DNA from 3 places in the Streptomyces sp. NPDC003038 genome. Region 3 is predicted to be linked to each of the others. Evidence: riboswitches for the same ligand, from Rfam matches in the RefSeq annotation. Region 3 holds a riboswitch; each other region holds the start of a gene.

Region 1 (5,173 bases), on a different contig from region 3:
CGCGGCCGTCGTCGTAGAGGAAGACGCGGGGCCGGTCGGCTCCCTTCGGGGCCGTCGCCTCCGCTTCGGTCACCTCCTTCCGGAACTTCGCGATGAGGGCTTCGGCTCGGTCCTCGACGTCGAAGAGCTTCCCGAGATTCCGCAGGTCGGTGTAGAGCGCCTCGAGCGGCGGCATCACACCACGTGCCTTGTCCCTTCCGTTGCGGCAGGACTCGGTCAGCAGATACGAGCCGATACCGACCTTCTCCAGCTCTGCGGGGGTGAAGCCTTCCGCCTCGTTGAAGCCGTAGTTCCAGCCCGCGAACACCAGATCCGCGCGGGCGTCGAGGACCAGCTCCTTGTTGATCGTCTTCTTCGACAGCCACTTCGTCTTCTGATAGGCGTCCTTCCAGGGGACGGAGTCGAGATCGCCCTTGTCGTCGGGCATCACATAGCCCGCCATACGGTCCTCCAGGCCGAGCGCGAACATGATCTCGGTGATGCCGACGTCATTGGTGACCACGCGCTCCGGGGCCGCGCCATAGGTCTTCTTCTGACCGCAGTTCTCGATGGTCACGGGATAGTGGCCGCCTGCCTTGGCCTGACCGTCCCCGATGTCGCGGGAGGTGACCTCGGCGCCGCAGCCGGTGAGGGTCAGAGCAGCGGCGAGCGCGAGAGCGGCGGGGCGTACGAGCGAGGGCATGCGGGCTCCTTAAGGGGCGGGCTGAGCGGGCGGGAGTCGGTCGAAGAGCAGGTGCAGGGCCCCGGACTCGGGGTGCGGCACGCGGTGCGCCCGTACGCCGAAGACCTCGGCCAGCAGTTCGGTCGTGAGCACCTCGTACGGAGCGCCGGAGGCGACGATCCGGCCGTGCTCGATGACGTAGAGCAGGTCGCAGTGGACGGCGGCGAGGTTGAGGTCGTGGAGTGCGGTGAGTACGGTGAGCCGGCTGCCACGCACCAGGGACAGCACTTCCAACTGTTGTGCGACGTCGAGGTGGTTGGTGGGCTCGTCCAGTACGAGCACCTGCGGCTGCTGGGCCAGCGCGCGGGCAATCAGGACCCGCTGCTTCTCCCCGCCCGAGAGCGTGAGGAAGCCGCGGTCGGCCAGGTGTCCGGCCCCGACCCGCGCCAGCGCGGCCTCGCACGCCTGCCGGTCCCCGGCGGTGGTGCGGGCCGTCGCACTCTGGTGCGGCAGCCGTCCCATCGCCACGACCTCGGTGACCGTGAAGTCGAACTCGGCGACCGACTCCTGGGGAAGCGCGGCCAGCCGGCGCGCGCCTTCGCGCGCGCTCATCGCGTGCAGGTCCTCCCCGCCGAGCCGGACCGTACCGGCCGTGGGGCGCAACGCCCGGTAGATGCAGCGCAGCAGGCTGGACTTGCCGCTGCCGTTGGGTCCGACCAGCCCGACGAGCTGCCCGCCGCCCACCCGCAGGGTGACGTCCTCGACCAGCCGCGCGCCCGCGGTCTCGACCGTCAGTTCATCGATGTCGATCCGCATCACGCGCCTCCGAAGGTGTACGAGCGGCGGCTCATCAGCAGGACGAAGCACGGCACGCCGATGACCGCGGTCAGTACGCCCACCGGCAGTTCGGTCGGTGCCATCACGACGCGGGAGAGGATGTCCACCCAGATCATCAGGACCGCGCCCGCCAGCGGTGCGACGGCCAGCACCCGGCGGTGATCGGCGCCGACCAGCATGCGTACGCCGTGGGGAACCATCAGTCCTACGAAGCCGATCGCACCACTGACGGCCACCACGGCCCCGGTGACGGCCGCGCAGACCACGAAGAGCTCCTTGCGCAGCCGCCCCGCGTCCACGCCCAGCGCGGCCGCCGTCTCGTCGCCCATGGCGAGCGCGTTCAGCCGGCGCGCCGACAGCGTGAGATGAACGAGGCCGGCGAGCACGGCACCCGCGGCAATGGGCAGGGACGCCCAGTTGGCCCCGCCGAGACTGCCGAGCAGCCACATCATCGCGGAGCGGGCCGCCTCACCGCGCTCGGCCGCGAACACCATGAACGTGGTGACGGCCGAGAAGCCGTAGTACATCGCGCTGCCCGTGAGGACCAGCCGCATCGGGGTCAGACCACGAGCGGTGCGGGCGATCGCGTACACCAGCATCATGGCGAGGAGCGCGGAGAGGAACGCGGCGGTGGACAGCGCCCAGATACCGAGCGCGCCCAGCGCACCGAAGAGCATGACGGCATTGGCACCGACGGCCGCGCCCGAGGAGATGCCGAGGACGAACGGGTCGGCCAGCGCGTTGCGGACCATGGCCTGCACGGCGACGCCGATGGCCGAGAGCCCTGCGCCGACGACCGCGGCCAGCAGGGCTCGCGGGAAGCGCAGTTCCCACACGATGGTGTACGCCGACACCTCGTCGGGGGCTATCGATCCGCCCGTCAGCCCCGACCAGAGATGGCGCAGCACCTCGCCCCAGGAGAGTCCGGAGGCACCCATCCCCGCCCCGCAGGCGACGGAGAGCGCCAGCGCGGCGCACAGGGCGGCGAGAAGAGGTGGCAGTGGCACGCGCCTTGGCGGCGCCGGCACGGTGCCCGTTCGGGGAGCGTGCGGCGGCGCGGCGGTGCTGCTGTGTTCGACGGGTATGGCCACGGGCGGATCGCTTTCGCCTCGGGCCGTGCCACACGCCAAGGGAGCGGACCGCGACGCGGTGCGTCCGGCGCAGCACCCTCTCGCAGTCCACGGCGAGTTGTCAGGAGCCTTCACCGCCGCGGGTAATCGGGCTCACGGGGACGGACCTGCGTACAGGTTCGTCACTCCGCCTACCGTTGCGGGTCAGCGCCGGACTTCCACCGGACTTCCCCCGCGGGGCGTGTGCAGCTTAGCGCGCTGCTCGCACGGCGTTGTGATCGGCGGCGGTGTTGGCTCAGGAGTCGCCGGGGCACCGTCGGCCGGAGACGGCCTCGCCGGTGTTCGCGAAGAAGCCGGCAGCGGATGGAAGGCGCCACGAAGGCTGTCGCTGAGCGGCCGGGCAGCCCCGGTCCTTCCGGGCGCACGTGTCCTGCGACGACGTGCCCGACGAGCCGTTCACGTCGGCGGGCCGCTCCGGTCGTCCGGCCGCCGCACGTGCCGGTCGGTCAGCGGTGATCGCGCGCGGGGGACGCATGCTCAGCGCCTTCCCCCGCACCGTGGTCGACCGCGGCGACAGGGCCGCCATCCGACACGCGCGTGCGAAGTCGGCGCCCTGTTCGGGATCCCCGCCACTGCTCTCGCCGCCACGCCCGGACGTCGCGAGCCTCAGCCGCCGCACCCGCGGAGCCGGACGGCTTCGGGGATGTCGAGGACGCGGAGCATTCACGGGTGCCATGCCTCCGCTGTCAGCCGGTAGCGGTGCAAGTTGTGTAGCAGGGCGGGTGCTGATCCTGGACAGAACCCTGGTACCGACACGGGACCACAGCGTGGCGGAGCAGTCCGAGAACTACCGCTACTCCACCAACCATCAGGTCGTCATCGACGCCGACTCACGCCTTGTCGTCTCCGTTGGCCGGCCCGTGCCCGGGAACCGCAACGACTGCAAGGCATGGGAACTGTCCGGAGCCAAGGACCGGTCGGCAACACCACCGTGATCGCAGATGACGGCTACCGCGGCACCGGTCTGATCATCCCGCACCGCCGAGAACGCGGCCGGATCGAGCTGCCAGCCTGGCAGGAAGCCCACAGCGCCTCCCACCGCAAAGTCCGCGCCCGAGTCAAGCACACCTTCGCCCGCATGAAGACCTGGAAGATCCTCCGCGACTGCCGCCTCAAAGGCGACGGCGTCCACCACGCCATGCTTGGCATCGCACGACTGCACAATCTCGCCCTCGCCGGATGGACAAACGGGCGGATCAGCAACCGACCTCGCCCGCAACGGTTCGAAGATCAGTTACGGGACAACCCATAGAGAGCTGAACGGGACCGGCCGCGCCCGGTACGGCAGCAGAGCCCCCGTACGGCAGCAGGGCTCGGACCGCGCGTCGCGGTCCGAGCCCTGCCCCGTGCGGTGCCGCCCTGCGGCGGCGGGGCGTCAGCTCTGTGCGGTGTCGTCGCCCGCCTGCCCGGCGCCCTCAGCTGCGCCTGCCTTCTCGCGCATCTTGCGCGCCAGCTCCGCCTTCTGCTCGGCTGCACCCTGGCGGTCGAGGTTGCGGTGCGGACCGTTGTTCTGCCGTTCGGCACGGGACAGCCTCTTGCGCTGGCCGCCGCCCATGCCCACGGGGTTGTTGATGTTCTTGCTCACGGTCACGGATTCTCCCGGTAATGATGTGAAATGATCTACGGATTCATCGGTGGGGGACGGGTGGCGACGTCGAAGGACGTCAGCAGCGGCCCATCACGCTCTCACTCGTGAATCGGCGTCTGGAAGAACATGACAAAGACGTTACCCGGTTCCGTCGGCCCCGCACACCAACCTTTTCGCCGCCTCGGCGTCGGCCGGGCCTTCGGCGAGCGCCCGGGGTCAGCCGTTTCCTTCCGGGAATCTCAGCACCGCCAGCACCCGCCGGCGGTCACCGCCCGCCCGGGCCACGTCCAGATGGGCGTTACTGGGCCGCCGGTGGCGTTGTCAGTGGTCGCGAGGACACTGACGGCATGAGAGATCATCTCACTTGCGCCCCGCCGTTACGGGACAACCTTTAGCCGTCCGAGGAGACGCGCTGGGGGTGCTGGGTGGCCGTACCGGCTGGGTGGAGTCCGCGGGGCCGTGCGTCGAGCTGTCGTACGTGAGGCCCGTGCGCGAGCGGTACGACGTCCGCCGCTGGATCGGGTGACGGCCCGGTTCGAGGACGTTCCTCCGGTCCGTCCGTTTCACTGGTCGCCGGGCGGGCGTCATTTTCCGGGGTGGTATGGGGCCGCGACGACCGGCCGTGATTTCGAGTCGACTTGGGACGCTGCGTGAGAGACCCTGACGCGAACCGAACCGAGGAGACGGGTTGATCACGGACTACCAGCAGCGGCTACGGGAGCGCTACCTTGCCGCCCCCGTCATGTCAGCCCCGGCACCCTGGCAACCAGTCCTGGACCGCAGGATCGCCATCGGAGGCCTGCTCGGCATCGGTTTCGCAGTCCACCCGGACACCGGACACGACCTCGTCATGGTCGTATCCAGCGACGGACACGGACTGTTCGATGCGGTCACCGGCGACAAGATCGCACGCGATCGGGATCCCGATCCCGCCACCAGCACCCCCGACGCACACCC
Region 2 (5,173 bases), on a different contig from region 3:
CACCATCGCGTGCGGGGCCCTGTCCGGCTTCCACTCGCTGGTCTCCTCGGGCACCACCCCGAAGATGATCCAGAAGGAGACCCAGGTCCGGGTCATCGGCTACGGCGCGATGCTGACCGAGTCCTTCGTCGCCGTCATGGCGATGATCGCGGCCTGCATCATCGAGCCCGGCCTGTTCTTCGCGATCAACTCCCCCGGCGGCGTCATCGGCACCACCGTCGAGACCGCCTCGCAAGCGGTGACGAACTTCGGCTTCGCCATCAGCCCGGAGGCCCTCGCACAGGCCGCGAAGGACGTCGAGGAGACCAGCCTGCTCTCCCGTACGGGCGGCGCGCCGACCTTCGCACTCGGAATGGCGGAGATCTTCTCGGCCGTGATCGGCGGCGCCGGGATGAAGGCCTTCTGGTACCACTTCGCCATCATGTTCGAGGCCCTGTTCATCCTGACGACGGTCGACGCGGGCACCCGGGTCGGCCGGTTCATGCTCCAGGACACCCTGGGCAACGTGCACAAGTCCTTCAAGGACGTCAGCTGGAAGCCGGGCGTGTGGCTCGCGAGCGCCATAGTCGTCGGCGGCTGGGGCTACTTCCTGTGGGTCGGCGTCAAGGACCCGCTGGGCGGCATCAACCAGCTCTTCCCGCTGTTCGGCATCGCGAACCAGCTGCTCGCGGCGGTCGCCCTGGCCGTCTGCACCACCCTGCTGATCAAGTCGGGGCGCCTGAAGTGGGCCTGGGTGACCGGTGTTCCGCTGGCGTGGGACGTGGCCGTCACCCTCACCGCCAGCTACCAGAAGATCTTCTCGCAGGACGTACGGGTCGGCTTCTTCGCGCAGCGCGACAAGTACCAGGCGGGCATCGAGGCGGACAAGGTCCTGCCGCCGGCGAAGACGATGGACGAGATGCACACCGTGGTCACCAACGCCACGGTGGACGGTGTGCTGTCGGTGCTGTTCGCGGTCCTGATCATCATCGTGCTGGTGGAGGCGGCCCGGACCTGCTTCAAGGCCATCAGCGCTCCGGAGTCCGTGAAGCTCTCCGAGGTCCCGTGGACCGAGTCGAAGATCATGGCCCCGGCGGGGCTGATCCCGACCGCCGAGGAGAAGGCGGAACTCGCCGCCGCGGGGCTCGACTCGAACGGCGGCCGCGTCAAGGAGCCCGCGGCGTCATGAGCCTGCGCAGCGCGCTGGCGAGGGCCCGGTTCTACGTACGGGAGTTCTCGGGCGAGGCGGCCTACGACCGCTACGTCGCCCACGCCCGCTCCCACGACCCGGACGCGGAGGTCATGACCCGCCGCGCCTTCGAACGCGAGCGTACGGACGCCCGCGAGGCGGACCCCCGCAAGGGCTTCCGCTGCTGCTGAGCCCGCCTGCCTGCACGGAGGGCCCCGCCACATCCGGCGGGTCCCTCCGCTGCGCTCAGCGCACCCAGTCCTTGAGGACCTCGGTCTGGAGCGTGATGCCGACGGGGTCGGGAAGCTTGACTTCCTTGCCGAAGGGGACGGTACGCACAGTCTCGTAGCGCTCGCCATCCGGGTCGCTGTGGACGAGAACCTGGCACTTGAGCCGGTCGATGAGCAGGTACACGGGGATACCGGTCTGCGCATAAGCGCGCGGCTTCTCGATCCGGTCGCGCCGCTCGGTGTCGGAGTCCCACGGGGTCACCTCGACGGCCATCAGGATCGGGCTCGGATCCACCCAGTCGCCCTGCCCCACGAACGCGTCCTCGTGCGCCAGAACCCGTCCGGAATGGCGCGACCCTCCCGGTACCGTTCCGCCTTGATCCCCTGGCCTGGGTGCAGCCAGAACTCCGGGCGGTGCTGCATGCAGATCCGCGTCAGCCACAGAATGATCCGTCCGTGGTCCCCGTCTGGCATGGCCTTGCTCCTCAGCACCCCACCGATGAATTCCAGTCGCGGCCCGCCCCGCGCGCCGTCCCTCGCCCCGCCCCTCGCGCCCCTCCGCCTCGCGGGCCGCTATGCGGGCCAGGTGCTCGAACTCTTCGATCGTCATGTGGGGCCGGTCGGTCATCGCGGTCATGCCTCGCTCGCCTTCCTCGACGGTGCTGTCTCCGACATAGCGGAGAGGTACGCCACAGGGACGGCGCGTCGCGCACGACACAACATGTGGGGGCTACCGCCGGGGGCCGCCCCCACATGTATGCTCAGGGCTGCTGTCGCCGCAGGGGAATCCGGTGCGAATCCGGAACTGTCCCGCAACGGTATGAAGTGCACCCACGGGTGTATCCGCAAGTCCGAGGACCTGCCGACAGCGCACCCGGCTCGACCGAACCGGGTGCCGATACGTCCGGGCCTCGCGGTTGGGCCGGTGGACGCCATGCGGTGTACGCGTACCTGCCACGCCCGCATGCGCTGCCTCGCGCCCCGCCCCGCCGATGACCGGGCCGAGTGAGGGAGAGCTCCCCCCGTGACCATCGCGCCCACCGCACCGCGCGCCGCGTCCGACCCGTCCGAAACGCAAGGTCCCGGGGCCTCGCTGCTGCGCACCCTCACCGAGCTGACCGCCGACCTCCCCGACACCGACCCGGGCCGGGTCGCCGCCGCCGCGCTGCGCGGCCGCAGCTCCGTCGCCGACGAGGCCGAACTGCGCGGCCTGGCCACCGAGGCGGCCGCCGGCCTGATCTCCGAGGACCCGGCGTACTCCCGGCTCGCCGCCCGCCTGCTGACGCTGGCCGTCGCCGACGAGGCCGTCGGCCAGGGCGCCACCTCCTTCTCCGCCTCCGTGGAGGTCGGCCACCGCGAGGGGCTCATCGCCGACCGCACGGCCGCGTTCGTACGGACCCACGCCGGCCGCCTCGACGCGCTGGTCGAGCACACGCTCGCCGAGGGCGCCGACGACCGCTTCGGCTTCTTCGGCCTGCGCACCCTGCACAGCCGCTACCTGCTGCGCCACCCCCTCACCCGCCAGGTCATCGAGACCCCGCAGTACTTCATGCTGCGCGTGGCCTGTGGCCTCGCCGCGGACGACGGCGTGGCCGCCGTGGAGGAAGTGGCCTCGCTGTACCGGCTGATGAGCCGCCTCGACTACCTGCCCTCCTCCCCCACCCTCTTCAACTCCGGCACCCGGCACCCGCAGATGTCCTCCTGCTACCTGCTGGACTCCCCGCTGGACGAGCTCGACTCGATCTACGACCGCTACCACCAGGTCGCACGCCTCTCCAAGCACGCCGGCGGCATCGGCCTCTCGTACTCCCGCATCCGCGCCCGCGGTTCCCTGATCCGCGGCACCAACGGCCACTCCAACGGCATCGTCCCGTTCCTGAAGACCCTCGACGCCTCCGTCGCCGCGGTGAACCAGGGCGGCCGCCGCAAGGGCGCCGCCGCCGTCTACCTGGAGACCTGGCACGCGGACATCGAGGAGTTCCTGGAACTGCGCGACAACACCGGTGAGGACCAGCGCCGTACGCACAACCTGAACCTGGCCCACTGGGTGCCGGACGAGTTCATGCGCCGCGTGAACGCCGACGCCGACTGGTCGCTGTTCTCCCCGGCCGACGTGCCCGAGCTGGTCGACCTGTGGGGCGACGAGTTCGACGCCGCCTACCGCAAGGCCGAGGCCGCCGGGCTGGCCCGCAAGTCCATGCCCGCCCGCGAGCTGTACGGCCGGATGATGCGCACCCTCGCGCAGACCGGCCAGGGCTGGATGACCTTCAAGGACGCCTCCAACCGCACGGCTAACCAGACCGCCGAGCCGGGCACGGTCGTGCACTCCTCGAACCTGTGCACCGAGATCCTGGAGGTCACCAACGACGGCGAGACCGCCGTCTGCAACCTCGGCTCGGTCAACCTCGGGGCCTTCGTGCTGACAGGGGCCGGGGACGGGCGGGAGGGGATGGACTGGGAGCGCCTCGACGAGACCGTCCGTACCGCCGTGACCTTCCTCGACCGGGTCGTGGACATCAACTTCTACCCGACCGAGCAGGCCGGGCGCTCCAACTCCCGCTGGCGCCCGGTGGGCCTGGGCGCGATGGGCCTCCAGGACGTCTTCTTCAAGCTGCGGCTGCCCTTCGACTCCGCCGAGGCGAAGGCCCTGTCCACGAAGATCGCCGAGCGCATCATGCTCGCCGCCTACGAGGCCTCCGCGGACCTCGCCGAGCGCAGCGGCCCGCTCCCGGCCTGGGCCGAGACCCGTACAGCGCGCGGCGTCCTGCACCCCGACCACTACGAGGGCGTCGAGCAGCACTGGCCCGAGCGCTGGGACGCGCTGCGCGCCCGCATCGCGAAGACCGGCATGCGCAACTCGCTGCTCCTCGCCATCGCCCCGACCGCGACGATCGCCTCGATCGCGGGCGTGTACGAGTGCATCGAGCCGCAGGTCTCCAACCTCTTCAAGCGCGAGACGCTGAGCGGTGAGTTCCTCCAGGTCAACGCCTACCTGGTGGACGAGCTGAAGAAGCTCGGCGTGTGGGACGCCCAGACCCGCGAGGCGCTGCGCGACGCCAGCGGCTCGGTCCAGGGCTTCGGCTGGATCCCGGCCGAGGTCCGCGAGCTGTACCGCACGGCATGGGAGATCCCGCAGCGCGGACTGATCGACATGGCGGCTGCCCGTACGCCGTACCTCGACCAGTCGCAGTCGCTGAACCTGTTCCTGGAGACGCCCACCATCGGCAAGCTGAGCTCGATGTACGCGTACGCCTGGAAGCAGGGCCTGAAGACCACCTACTACCTGCGCTCCCGCCCGGCGACGAAGATCGCCCGCGCCGCGCAGGCCAGCGCCACCACCGCCACCCCCGTAGCGCTCCCGCAGGCTGTCGCCGACGCGGACGCGCTCGCCTGTTCCCTTGAGAACCCCGAGTCCTGCGAGGCCTGCCAGTAATGAGCTCCAACGAAAACAAGAACCTCCTGGACCCGGGCTTCGAGCTCACGCTCCGCCCCATGCGCTACCCGGACTTCTACGAGCGCTACCGGGACGCGATCAAGAACACCTGGACGGTGGAGGAGGTCGACCTCCACTCGGACGTGGCCGACCTCGCGAAGCTGACGCCCTCCGAGCAGCACATGATCGGCCGGCTGGTCGCGTTCTTCGCGACGGGCGACTCGATCGTCGCGAACAACCTGGTGCTGACCCTCTACAAGCACATCAACTCCCCGGAGGCGCGCCTGTACCTGTCGCGCCAGCTGTTCGAGGAGGCCGTGCACGTCCAGTTCTATCTGACGC
Region 3 (5,173 bases):
CCGCCGTCCGCAGCCGGGTCAGACCGGCCCGGTCGTACGTCACCGCCGCGCCGTCGAGGCGCAGCGCGCCGGAAACCGGCCGCAGGCCCCCGCTCAGCAGCCGCATCAGCGTGGTCTTGCCGCTGCCGTTGCGGCCCAGCAGGACCAGGGCCCGGCCCGGCGCGATCCCGAAGTCCACGCCGGACAGCACCGGAGGCCCGTCCTCGTACGCGTAGCCCGCGCCCACCAGTTCCACCAACGGACTCACGGATACAGCTCCTTCAGGGCGAGAGTGGATGCGACCAGCGTGGTCAGCAGGGCGGCGGACCCGGTCAGGAACCGCCAGGACAGCGCCGCCTCGGGTACGAGCACGCGCAGCGCGCCGTCGTAGCCGCGCCCGGCCAGACCCGCCTGGAGCCGGGCCGCGCGGTCGAAGGCCCGTACGAAGGCGGTCGCCGCGAGCCCGGCCAGGGAACGCCACGCCGCCGCGCGGCCCGCGTGCCCCAGGCGGGCCGCCTGGGCGCGGCGGATCTGCGTGAGGGAGTCGAGCAGCAGGAACCCGATCCGGTACATGACCAGGGCCACGTCCACCACCGGGGCCGGGACCCCCGCCCGGACCAGCCTCGGCAGCACGTCCGAGACCGGCGTCGTGAAGGCGAACAGCAGCACGCCGAGCGAGGCCGCCGAGGTGCGCAGCAGCAGTTCACCCGCGTGCCGGGGGCCGTCGGGGGCCAGCGAGACGAGCCCCGCCGGGCCGCCCACGGCGAACAGCAGCGGCGCCGCCCCGGTGAAGCAGAAGCCGAGCGGGATCCGGAAGGCCCGCCACAGCTGCCGCCCGGCCACCCCGGCGGGTCCGAGGAGCAGCGCGAGGGTGGCCGCGGCGACGAGTGGTCCGCCGGGCCAGGGCGGCAGGCACACCGCGGTGACCGTCAGCCCCAGACCCAGCAGGGCCTTCTCCAACGGGTGGCGGCGGCGCCAGCGACTGCTGTGCGCCGCCACGTCGATCGGCAGCACCGCCCTACGCCTCCGGCGCGGTGGGCGATGCGGGGGAGGCCCCGGGCCCCTTCGCCGCACCGGCGGGACCGACAGCGGGCGCGGTTGCCGTTGCCGGAGCGGAGGTCGGCGCCGCGGCCGAGCCGGCCAGGCCCGCGGGGGCGACCCCGTCCGGATCCGGCGCGGACCCGGGCCCGGTCACCGGAGCGGCCGGACCGGCACCGGCCGCGGGGGCGGCCCCGTCCTGGCTCGCCAGGCCCGCGGCGGCGATGGCGGCGCCCTGGCGACGGCCCTTGCGGACGCCGAAGTAGTACGCGAGCACGCCCGCGCCGAGCGCCGCCTGAAGCGCGAACAGCGCGGACTCGATCTCGCCGGACGGCGGTTCGTACAGAGGCGAGAACCAGGGCTCGTAATCCGGCTTCAACTCGGTGATGGCCGCCTCCGCCTCGGCGTCGGCGCCCGCGAAAGGCTCCTCCTTGCCCTCGCCCATCCCCAGCGCGAGCGGGAGCACGGCCAGCGCCGCCACCAGGAGCAGCAACAGGGTGTTGATCTTCGCGTTCTTCGTCATCAGACCGTCGCCTCCGGCTTCGTCCTGCCCTGGGTGAGCTTCGCGACCCCGAGACGGACCAGGTCCGACCTGCTGGACTGCATCAGCAGCCGCATCACGAGGACGGTGAGCAGCCCCTCGCTCACCGCGAGCGGGATCTGTGTGACCGCGAAGATCCCGCCGAACTTGGCGAGCGCGCCCGCGAATCCCGTACCCGGGTCGGGGAAGGCCAGCGCCAGCTGGACGCTGGTGACGCAGTAGGTGACCAGGTCGGCGAAGAAGGCGCCGAAGAAGACGGTCACCATCAGCGGCAGGCCGAACCGGCGGAGCAGCCGGTAGATCCCGTAGCCCGCCCAGGGCCCGGCGACGGCCATCGAGAAGACGTTGGCGCCGAGCGTGGTCAGCCCGCCGTGCGCGAGCAGCAGCGCCTGGAAGAGGAGGGTGATCGTGCCGAGTACGGCCATGATCGGCGGCCGGAACAGGATCGCCCCGAGCCCCGTGCCGGTGGGGTGGGAGCAACTGCCCGTCACCGAGGGAATCTTCAGCGCGGACAGGACGAAGGTGAACGCTCCGGACGCCCCGAGCAGCAGCGTGCTCTCCGGATTGGCCTTCACCTCGCGGGTGAGGGCGCGGACACCGTGGACGACGAAGGGAGCGGACGCGGCGCCCCAGGCGACCGCGTGCAAGGGGGGTAGAAACCCCTCGGCTATATGCATGAGTAGGGAGACCTCTCCAGCACCTCGTGGATGGACAACGCGCCCCGGCCGGTCTCCTGGCTCACGGGTGCTGATGCCCGGTGCTCCGCCTTCCCGGGGCCGTACGGTTTCCCGCGCGTTCCCAGTGGCTTTCCCGCAGGAGTGGAGCCGGACTTCCCGATCACAGTGGCGAGGGCCGCACCGGTTTCTCACCGGTTTCCCGAACACCAAGGCCCGCTGACCCTAGTCGGCCGCGCGGACCGGTAACAAACCGACCCGCGTGCGGGCGTGGCCGCGCAGCGTACGCGCGCCGAGCACGCCCGCGCCCGCCGGCGCTCCGGCGAGGGGCGCGAGCTGCCCGCTCCGGTCTCCCCATGGCGAAGACCGGCAGGGCCCGGGCGGTCCCTGCCGGTCGTCGGAGTGTTCTCAGCAGACGTTCGGGTGCGCGATGTCCACGACGAGCCGCTCGGGCGCGTGCAGGACCATGGTGGAGTACGCGGGCTTGGTGTCGAAGGCCGCGCCGAAGGTCACGTACCCCTCGTAGTCGCCGGTGAAGGCGATTCCCTTGAGCTTGCTCAGGTAGATCTTCTGCAGCCGGGGGCCCTGGTAGACGTTCTGCCCCTCCTCGGTGTGCGCGGCGGCGGGATTCAGGCGGATCTCCAGGAAGTACTTCCCGGCCAGCGGGACGGGATGGCCGGACCCGTCGTAGTACAGCTGCGGGACGGGGGTGACGGTGTACCCGGGGACGTATCCCTGCAGGTCGATGACGATCCGGTCGAACGTGCAGTGACCGCCCCAGCGGGCATTGACGACGAGCGGGGTCTGGGTCTGGGCCTGGGCACGAGTGGTGCCGGCGGCGGTGTTCGCGGCGGCGGAGCCCGGTGCGGCGAGCGCAAGCCCGGCGGTGAGCAGGGCACCCGTGGCCAGGGCCACGATCTGCCGGCGACGTAGACGACGTGGGTGGTTCATGACGTCCCCCCGATTCTCCAGAGACGGGGACAATGTTGTCACCTGTAGAGACACCCGGCGCCGGTCCGCGGTTGCACTGGCCCGCCGTGATAACGGGGGCGTGTTTCGCGGACCTCGCCGGCCGGGAGGCACGCCTCAGCGGGCCAGCAGTGCGCTCAGCTCGGCGTCGAGGTCGTAGTGCCGCCGCTCCTGGCCGCGCGGGACGAGCGTCGTGAGCCGGCGGCACAGCCCGTGCACGTCCTTGGCCCGCGCGGAGACCACACAGTTCTGCTCGCCGTTGCCGAAGGCGAGGTAGATCCGCGGCTCGGTGCCCTGCCGTCGTGGCCAGACCTGTATGTCGCCCTCGCCGCTGGCACAGGTCTCCCCGTCGAGCAGCAGGTCGCGGGAGAACACCCAGTGCGCCAGATGGATCCCGGCCCCCTGGAGGTCGAGGGACACCTCGTAGGGCCGGTCGGTCCGGTAGGTGAAGGCTCCGCGTATCGGGATGTAGGCGGGTATGTCCTCCAACCGGAGCGGAAGGACGCGGTGTTCGGTGACGGCCACGGAGGTGTACCTCTCTCTCGGCGTGGGGATTCCACACGCCCCTCGGGCAAGCTGACCCACCGCCCGCCCCTACCCCGTCGGGCCGGACGTCCTCGGCCGAGGGCCGTTGAACTTCCCCACATGCCGAAGGGCCCGACGCGTACGCCGGGCCCTGCGGGTCACATGTCCGGGATCAGCACTCGATGACGTTGACCGCGAGGCCGCCGCGGGCCGTCTCCTTGTACTTGACCTTCATATCCGCGCCCGTCTCCTTCATGGTCTTGATGACCTTGTCGAGGGAGACCTTGTGGCTGCCGTCGCCGCGCATCGCCATCTTGGCGGCGGTGACCGCCTTGACGGCCGCCATGCCGTTGCGCTCGATGCAGGGGATCTGGACCAGGCCGCCGACCGGGTCGCAGGTGAGGCCGAGGTTGTGTTCCATGCCGATCTCGGCCGCGTTCTCGACCTGCTCCGGGGTGCCGCCCAGGACCTCGGCGAGGGCGCCGGCCGCCATCGAGCAGGCCGAGCCGACCTCGCCCTGGCAGCCGACCTCGGCGCCGGAGATCGAGGCGTTCTCCTTGAACAGCATGCCGATCGCGCCCGCGGCGAGGAGGAAGCGGACCACGCCGTCCTCGTCCGCGCCCGGCACGAAGTTCATGTAGTAGTGCAGCACCGCCGGCAGGACGCCCGCCGCGCCGTTCGTGGGCGCGGTGACGACGCGGCCGCCCGCCGCGTTCTCCTCGTTGACCGCCATGGCGTAGATCGTCGCCCACTCGCTGCGGTGCATCATCGGGTCGCCCTCGGTGCGCAGCTGGCGCGCCGTGGAGGCGGCCCGGCGCTTGACGCGCAGGCCACCGGGGAGGATGCCCTCGGTGGACATGCCGCGCGCGACGCAGGCCTGCATGACGCGCCAGATCTCCAGGAGGCCCTCGCGGATCTCCTCCTCCGTGCGCCAGGCCTTCTCGTTCTCCAGCATCAGGGAGGAGATGGACAGGCCGGTCTCGTTCGCGAGGCGGAGCATCTCGTCGCCGGAGCGGAAGGGGTACTTCAGCTCGGTGTCGTCGAGCTTGATCCGGTCCTCGCCGACCGCGTCCTCGTCCACGACGAAACCGCCGCCGACCGAGTAGTAGGTCTTCTCCAGCAGCGGGGCGCCGGCCTCGTCGTACGCGAAGAGCGTCATGCCGTTGGCGTGGTACGGCAGGGAGCGCCGGCGGTGGAGGATCAGCTGGTTCGGCTCGTCGAAGGCGATCTCGTGGACATCGCCTATCTCCGTGCCGAGGAGCCGCAGGCGGCCGGTCCGGCGGATGCGTTCCACCTCGTCATCGGCCGTCTCCACGTTCACCGTGCGCGGGGAGTGACCCTCCAGGCCCAGCAGCACCGCCTTGGGAGTGCCGTGGCCGTGGCCGGTCGCCCCGAGGGAACCGAACAGTTCCGCGCGGACGGACGCGGTCTGGGCGAGGACCCCGTC

What was found. A riboswitch is a leader RNA that binds a small molecule or an ion and turns the genes downstream of it on or off. The one in region 3 is predicted to bind cobalamin.
Region 1: it holds a riboswitch for cobalamin, as region 3 does, so the genes downstream of both, ABZX75_RS24510 (iron ABC transporter permease) here and ABZX75_RS15720 (energy-coupling factor ABC transporter permease) in region 3, are expected to answer to the same signal.
Region 2: it holds a riboswitch for cobalamin, as region 3 does, so the genes downstream of both, ABZX75_RS20125 (ribonucleoside-diphosphate reductase subunit alpha) here and ABZX75_RS15720 (energy-coupling factor ABC transporter permease) in region 3, are expected to answer to the same signal.

Annotation. Positions count from the first base shown of each region.
Region 1 covers NZ_JBEXNN010000022.1:28,427-33,599, reverse strand. The annotation lists gene ABZX75_RS24520 (ABC transporter substrate-binding protein) at 1-682, opposite strand, end outside; gene ABZX75_RS24515 (ABC transporter ATP-binding protein) at 692-1,477, opposite strand; gene ABZX75_RS24510 (iron ABC transporter permease) at 1,477-2,505, opposite strand; cobalamin riboswitch at 2,689-2,846, opposite strand; partial or broken gene ABZX75_RS24505 (transposase) at 3,351-3,880, shown strand; gene ABZX75_RS24500 (DUF6243 family protein) at 4,004-4,219, opposite strand; gene ABZX75_RS24495 (hypothetical protein) at 4,905-5,173, shown strand, end outside.
Region 2 covers NZ_JBEXNN010000015.1:77,241-82,413, reverse strand. The annotation lists gene ABZX75_RS20140 (carbon starvation CstA family protein) at 1-1,168, shown strand, start outside; gene ABZX75_RS20135 (YbdD/YjiX family protein) at 1,165-1,359, shown strand; partial or broken gene ABZX75_RS20130 (Uma2 family endonuclease) at 1,415-2,035, opposite strand; cobalamin riboswitch at 2,146-2,280, shown strand; gene ABZX75_RS20125 (ribonucleoside-diphosphate reductase subunit alpha) at 2,423-4,831, shown strand; gene ABZX75_RS20120 (ribonucleotide-diphosphate reductase subunit beta) at 4,831-5,173, shown strand, end outside.
Region 3 covers NZ_JBEXNN010000010.1:136,477-141,649, forward strand. The annotation lists gene ABZX75_RS15705 (ATP-binding cassette domain-containing protein) at 1-247, opposite strand, end outside; gene cbiQ (cobalt ECF transporter T component CbiQ) at 244-993, opposite strand; gene ABZX75_RS15715 (energy-coupling factor ABC transporter substrate-binding protein) at 998-1,540, opposite strand; gene ABZX75_RS15720 (energy-coupling factor ABC transporter permease) at 1,540-2,235, opposite strand; cobalamin riboswitch at 2,264-2,485, opposite strand; gene ABZX75_RS15725 (hypothetical protein) at 2,641-3,183, opposite strand; gene ABZX75_RS15730 (SsgA family sporulation/cell division regulator) at 3,319-3,726, opposite strand; gene ABZX75_RS15735 (L-serine ammonia-lyase) at 3,899-5,173, opposite strand, start outside.